DNA from 2 places in the Lysinibacillus sp. FSL H8-0500 genome. Region 2 is predicted to be linked to the other one. Evidence: riboswitches for the same ligand, from Rfam matches in the RefSeq annotation. Region 2 holds a riboswitch; the other holds the start of a gene.

Region 1 (3,535 bases), 340 kb from region 2:
CTGTTGAACCGTATTAAAGCGACTGCCATTATAAAGACGAATCTCCGTAATTTTTTCTGTAACCTCTCCAAATGTTAATTCATCGCGAATATGTAGTGACCCCTGCAAAGCTTTTAGAAAGGTTAAACGCTGATGCCCGTCATGGCGAATTTTAAAAACCTCTCCTTGAAACGATGCATTCTGTTTAAAGTAAGTTGCAGTCAATAGTGGAAGCTGTGCCAATAATTCCTGAATGCCTATATCCTTTAAGGCAGAGCCGATAAAGCACGGAAAGGCACGCTCGTCTTTCACCATCACCTGTAGCTGTGCAAGACATTGCTCATAATCCAGCGTGTCCTGTAAAAAGGCATCCAGCAATTGCTCGTCACGCTCAGCAAGCCATTCCATCATCCTGCTCGATACATAATTGGCTTGCAACGGTTCATCCACCAAGAGGACATGCTCAGAGCAATCCTTACGAAGCTGTGCCATTACTGTCGCTACATCTGCGCCTTCACGGTCGATTTTATTGATAAAAAAGAAGGTTGGCACATGATACTTGCGTAGGAGCTGCCAGACGGTTTCGGTATGTCCCTGCACACCCTCCACTGCGCTTACAATAATAATGGCATAGTCCATAACACGAATAGCACGCTCCATTTCAGGGGAAAAATCGACATGCCCCGGTGTATCAATCAGTGTATACGTATCCTCGCCTAGCATGAAGCGACCTTGCTCAGCAAATATCGTAATACCGCGCTGTCGCTCCAGCTCATGATTATCTAAAAAGGTGTCCTGATGATCGACACGTCCTCGTGCCTGAATACTCTTTGTATGAAAGAGCACTTGCTCAGAAAAGGTAGTTTTTCCAGCATCCACATGTGCAAGCACACCAATTGTTTTATACATCCTAAATCCCCGTTTCCATTACTTTTTTTATCAAATATTAGCATGAATAGTGCCTGTCAATGTCAAAATAGTGCTAAAATAAGTATAATTATTAATTTATGCATTGCCATAAAAATATTCTTCTGCTAGTCTATCAATAGTATCAATAATCATAAAACATATTGGTGCAAATAGCATTTGTTATTTGCTTAAAAGGGAAATCGGTGCAATTCCGATGCTGTCCCGCAACTGTAAATGGGGAGTCTATACAATATGCCACTGTAGCGTCATGCTACGGGAAGGCGTATAGATGATGAACCTAAGCCAGGAGACCTGCCACTATGGATGAATGAACTACGAACCACGAGGATGGGGATAGTGATAAAGGTTGACAAACCATTTTTTCACTATGCTACCCTCTTGGTGACAAGAGGGATTTTTTATGCCTTCTTGCTATTTTTATAACAAAGGAGAACAGGAACATGAAAAAATGGAAAAGTAGTTGGCTTGTGCTTATCATTGCCCTTGTAGCGATGTTAGCCGCATGTAATGCCAACGATAAATCGGAGTCAGCAGAGCAGGAAGAAAAGACGGAGCCAGCGGAAACAGCTGCAACGGAAGTCGTAGTCGACAATAATGATACAACGCAAACCTATACAGAAGCACCAACAAAAGCAATTAGTTTAAATCAGCATGTGACAGAAATTATGCTAGCGTTAGACTTAGAGGATTCAATGGTAGGTACGGCTTACTTAGATGATAAAATTTATGAGCCATTGCAAGCGGCATATGACAAAGTGCCTGTTCTATCAGACCAATACCCAACAAAGGAGCAGGTCATTGATGCAGAGGCAGATTTTTTATATGGTGGCTGGAAAAGTGCCTTTGGTGAAAAGGGAGTTGGCACACCTGAGGAGCTGGAGGAGCTAGGCATTCATACGTATTTACATACATCTTCGAATATGACAAAGCCAACATTGGAGGATATTTTCACTGATATTCGCAATGTGGCAAAGATTTTCCGTGTGGAGGAGCGCGGAGAGGCATTAATTGAGCAAATGACAAAGGATGTAGATGCTGTTCGTGCGAAATTACCGCAGGAGGGCGAAGATTTACGTGTTTTAGTATTTGATAGTGGTGAAAAGGATGTGTTCACGGCTGGTCAAAACTTTATGAATGAGCTTGTAACCATTGCTGGCGGGCAAAATGTTTTTGGTGATGTGGAATCAGGCTGGACAACTGTATCAAAGGAGGATGCCGTAGATCGCAATCCTGAGGTTGTTGTTGTTATTGATTATGGTGAAACAACAGCCCAACAAAAAATAGACTTCTTAAAAAACGATCCTGCATTAAAGGAAATGGAGGCAGTTAAAAATGATCGTTTCGTGATCCTACCACTATCAGCAGCGTCTGAGGGGGTACGTGCAGCAGAGGCGATTGAAATTTTAGCAAAAGGCTTCTATCCCGAAAACTTTTAAAAAGAGCTAGCGCTTTGCTAGCTTCTTTTTCTTAAGGAGCGATATGCATGAATGCATTTCAGAAAAATATACCTGACAAAACCTTTGAAACATTGAATCGTCAAGGTGATTTTACACGTTTGGTTATTAGCCCTGGCGTTATTAATAAGCATTATACACCTGCACAATTTCAAACGATTGCAGAAGTTGTTGGAGAGCGGGGCGCGATTAAGTATTCGGCCTCCTATAGCCTATTATTAGCTATTCCAACAAGCGATGTTAAAGAAGCTATTTATACATTGCAGCAGGCAGGGCTTTATAGTATGCCTGCAGGGGCAATTGTAGCAATGAAGGCCTGTGATTTTTGCGATGGGGAGAAAATGGAGGCAGCGCCAATCACAGAGCAGCTTTATCATACATTGAAGGACGTGACAGTACCTACAAGAATGCGTGTCAATATCAATGGCTGTGCATCTGCCTGCTATAATGCCGTCTATGATGATATTGGGCTCGTTTATCAACAGGATAGCTTTGATGTCTATTTAGGTGCAGTGCCAATGGGCGCAAAAGCACAGGCAGGCACATTATTTGCCAAAAGGGTAGCGGTAGCAAAAATTGAAGCGTTTGTACAGCATATTATTCAGCTCTATAAGGAGCATGGACGCCTAAATGAGCCTTTTTATAAATTTTACCGCCGAACAAAGTCGGACGATTTTTGGCAGAGCCTAAGCAGGAATTATCATTAGTGTGTCGAAATATTATAAGGGAATACTTATAATTAAAGGGGCAAAAAGATGACAGTAAAGCAAGGCATTCAACCACAAGACTTATATCACTTAAAATCGGTCTCTGACCCACAGCTATCGCCTGATGGTACAGAGGTTATCTATATAGAAACAGCTATGGATGAAAAGAGCAACGACTATATCTCACATTTATATTATCTTAATTTACAAGATAAACAGCCACAGCAATGGACATTTGGCGAGGAGAAAACAAGCGCTCCAACATGGTCACCAGATGGCAGTAAAATTGCATTTGTTTCAACTAGAACGGGCAAGCCACAAATTTTTGTATTGGCAAAGGCAGGTGGCGAGGCAAAGCAAGTAACCCATTGTAAACATGGGGCAACCTCACCTGTATGGTCGCCCTGTGGCAAAAAAATTGCGTTCTCCGTTAAGCTTGGTCAAGAGGATAGCATTTATGATCAA
Region 2 (3,535 bases):
AATTTTGTAGTCCTTCTTCTCCTCTGAGTAGCTCTTTTGGAAAATCGGGTCAATCGTTGCTGTACTGCCTGCTAAAATGGATGTCGATGAATTTGGAGCAATTGCCATCACATAGCCATTGCGCATTCCCTCTTTCTCCACTGCCTCACGTAAAGCATTCCATTTATCACTGTCATAGCCGCGCTTCTCAAAGTAAGCTCCTGTTTGCCAATCAGAGCCCTTAAACAATGGATACGCTCCTTTTTCACTTGCTAAGGCATTTGAGGCACGAATCGTTAAATAGGCAATTTCCTCATAGAGCTTGTCCGCGTATTCTACGGCTTCCTCAGACTCCCATTGAATTTCCTTCAACGCTAATAAATGATGCCAGCCAAATGTGCCAAGTCCGATGCCACGGTAGCGTAAATTGGTGCGCTCTGCCTGTTTTACAGGAATCGTATTTAACGCAATGACGTTATCAAGCATACGTACTTGAATCGGAATTAAACGCTCTAATACACCCGCAGGTACAGCTTTGCCTAAATTAACAGACGATAGATTACATACAACAAAATCGCCAGGCTTGCGACGAGTCACAATTACATCGTCCTCAAGTGTAATTGATTCAAATTCAGTAGGTGACATATTTTGGAATATTTCAGTACACAGATTTGAGCTGTAAATCATCCCTTTATGCTGATTTGGATTCATGCGGTTCACTTCATCACGGTAAAACATAAAGGGCACGCCCGTTTCTAGCTGTGAGCGCATAATTCGCTTCATAATATCAATGGCCGGTACGACTTCACGGCTTAATAATGGGTTTGCCACACATGCGGCATAGTTCGTGCGGAAGGAGCCATTGCCCTTTGTTTCATCATAGGAATCCTCTAAGGAGAAGCCCATCACCTCACGTACTTCATGTGGATCAAATAAATGCCAATCTCCACGAGCCTCCACTGCTTCCATAAAAATATCTGGTATGCATAGCCCTGTAAAAATATCATGGGCACGTAGACGCTCATCTCCATTGTTTAGGCGTAAATCTAAAAACGTAAAAACATCCTTATGCCAAACATCTAAATAAACAGCGATGGCTCCTTGACGTTGTCCAAGCTGGTCAACCGAAACGGCTGTATTATTCAGCTGCTTAATCCACGGTAGCACGCCACTGGATGCGCCCTTAAAGCCTTTAATGGAGGAGCCACGGCTGCGAATTTTGCCCATATAAACGCCGATACCACCGCCATATTTTGATAATGTCGCCACATCGGTATTTGTATCATAAATGCTTTGTAAACTATCATCGACTGTATCGATAAAGCAGCTAGAAAGCTGACCATGTGTTTTCCCGGCATTGGATAATGTTGGTGTCGCTACTGTCATATATAAATTACTCATCGCCCAATAGGCTTCTCGAACTTTTTCAAGACGATTTTCTGTTTCATCCTGCATTAATGTCATGGCGATGACCATCCAGCGCTCCTGAGGAAGCTCTACAGGTGTTTTTGTATAATCACGCACAACATAACGATCCATTAACGTCTTTAAGCCAATATAAGTAAATAGCTCATCACGGCTAGGCTCTAAATAACTTGCTAATTGCTGAAGCTCTTGCTCACTATATTTTGTTGTTAAGCTTTCGTGATACAAGCCAGCCTCTGTATAACGTGCTAATTGCGCGGGAAATACTTGGTAAACTTCCTTTGGTGAAACCCCACGGCACACCGCAAATTGATCGTATAGTTTTGCTAAATAAATGCGTGCAGCCACAAATGTCCAGTAGGGCTCCTCCTCATCAATCAGGCTAAGCGCTTGTAAAATCATTGCATCTGCCCATGCTTCAAATGTGGCATTGTCATTTTTGCGTAGCCAACGATCTGATAATCTGACAAAGCTTTCAAGTTCAGCCTCCGTGTAACTATTTTTTAACTTCGCCATTTGCTGTTCAATTTGCACTGTCATCTATTCTCTCCCTTTCTCCCCACAACATAAAAAAGCGATCCTGCAACATCCATCGGTTGCGGGATCGCTGTAAAATCGAAAATGGAAATGAAGGACATGCACACAAAGAAGTGAACAAATCTCTCGCCTCCACTTCTCAATCCCCGAAGAATGTGTTGCTGTCTTGAACAATATGGCAGGTCTCCTGGCTTATGCTTCCTCCAAATAATCACCTTCCCATTAAAAAACAGTGGCTTTTCGATTATTTGTCAGCACGTACAGTTGCGGGGACAGCTTCGGCTTGCAAGCATACTTGCTCCGAATTCCCTTTTAAACCATCTTGGTACCGCTTGTCCAACATACTATATATTGTGTTTTGATTCCTAAACAAATCTAACATATTGTGTTTCGTGTTGCAATAGGTGTTTCGTCCCTTGCCATTTTCAACACAGCTTATCTGCTCGAAACAAGCCCTATTACAGTGTAGTTTTGCGTAATTTTTCAAAATTTCTTAGGAAAAATTTTTCTGCCTGCTGCTCTTTTTCAGGATCAATGCCAAGCATAATGACTGTACAGGGCCCGGCTGATTTGGTTATATCAAGAGAGCATTCAGGCTGCTGTTCTCTAAAAAGACGAACCAATTCTCCCTGTAGCCCCTTTGACCCGACTGGCCATACTTGCTGCACAATTTCTGCCTGCCATGCCTGAAAAATAGGTTGAAGCTGTGCAACATCTTCAGGCTGAGCTACTACCTCTGTGCCAACAAGCGGCAAGCCATAAGTGTACCAGCTAAGCTTTTCACGGTCAAACGCTGCACGCTGTTGTGGCTCGCCAAGCATTGTAATCGCTAAGCCTGATTGTCTCGTTGGCATATTGGATTCTGTGCTCCCCGCAACGGCAGGACACGCAAGACCGATTTCCTTAAAGACCTGTTGTATCCCTGCAATATACCGCGCCCATGCGGCATCCCCTGAAAAATTCGCCAGCAAAATTTGCGTAGGAATGGCTTGTGCGGCAAGCTGCTCTAAAAAGGTGACACGTGCTGTCATATAGGCTGTAAGCTCATCCGATGCTGCTACGCTATCTTGCGGCTTTTGCCCAATGGCTGCCGCATTATCCATCGTGGCAATCAAGCTCCCTACCTTTATCGCATTTCTCATGATACGCTACCTTCCTTGCGTACAAAAACTTTTCTTAACACAGGCATCCCGATTGCCACAATGACTAAATTGAGCGCTGTTGCTGTACAAATACTTATTAATGCGCCCCAGAAAAATGCTGGGCTAATAAGAAAATAAAAAGGCACGGGCGCAATAATGCCGTTTAGCACAAAAGCAATAGGCCATTTCCAAATATGCATATCTTTTTTATGCATAACGCCAAAAACCCATACAACAATAAACATTTCAACAGCAATGATCAAATGCAGTGGTCCAAATGGAAAGCCCGCTGTGAGTGCTGTAATAAAATGACCAAGCATTCCTGCCGTCCCTGCCAATACAGGTGGTAAAAATACAACACCTAAAAAGGCAGGTGCTGAGTCAAGTGCAGCCGTTGACACAAATGGGATTGGTACTTTAATCATCGCACCTACTGCACAAATAGCTGCTAC

What was found. Region 2 has a riboswitch for cobalamin ahead of MHB44_RS10300 (ribonucleoside-diphosphate reductase subunit alpha). Riboswitches for the same ligand answer to the same signal wherever they lie in the genome.
Region 1: it holds a riboswitch for cobalamin, as region 2 does, so the genes downstream of both, MHB44_RS11905 (ABC transporter substrate-binding protein) here and MHB44_RS10300 (ribonucleoside-diphosphate reductase subunit alpha) in region 2, are expected to answer to the same signal.

The regions. Positions count from the first base shown of each region.
Region 1 covers NZ_CP150292.1:2,496,634-2,500,168, reverse strand. Annotated here, with positions in the region: gene MHB44_RS11910 (translation factor GTPase family protein) at 1-888, opposite strand, end outside; cobalamin riboswitch at 1,034-1,223, shown strand; gene MHB44_RS11905 (ABC transporter substrate-binding protein) at 1,350-2,345, shown strand; gene MHB44_RS11900 (precorrin-3B methylase) at 2,393-3,070, shown strand; gene MHB44_RS11895 (S9 family peptidase) at 3,119-3,535, shown strand, end outside.
Region 2 covers NZ_CP150292.1:2,159,510-2,163,044, reverse strand. Annotated here, with positions in the region: gene MHB44_RS10300 (ribonucleoside-diphosphate reductase subunit alpha) at 1-1,944, opposite strand, end outside; cobalamin riboswitch at 2,101-2,289, opposite strand; gene MHB44_RS10295 (hypothetical protein) at 2,400-3,083, opposite strand; gene MHB44_RS10290 (ECF transporter S component) at 3,080-3,535, opposite strand, start outside.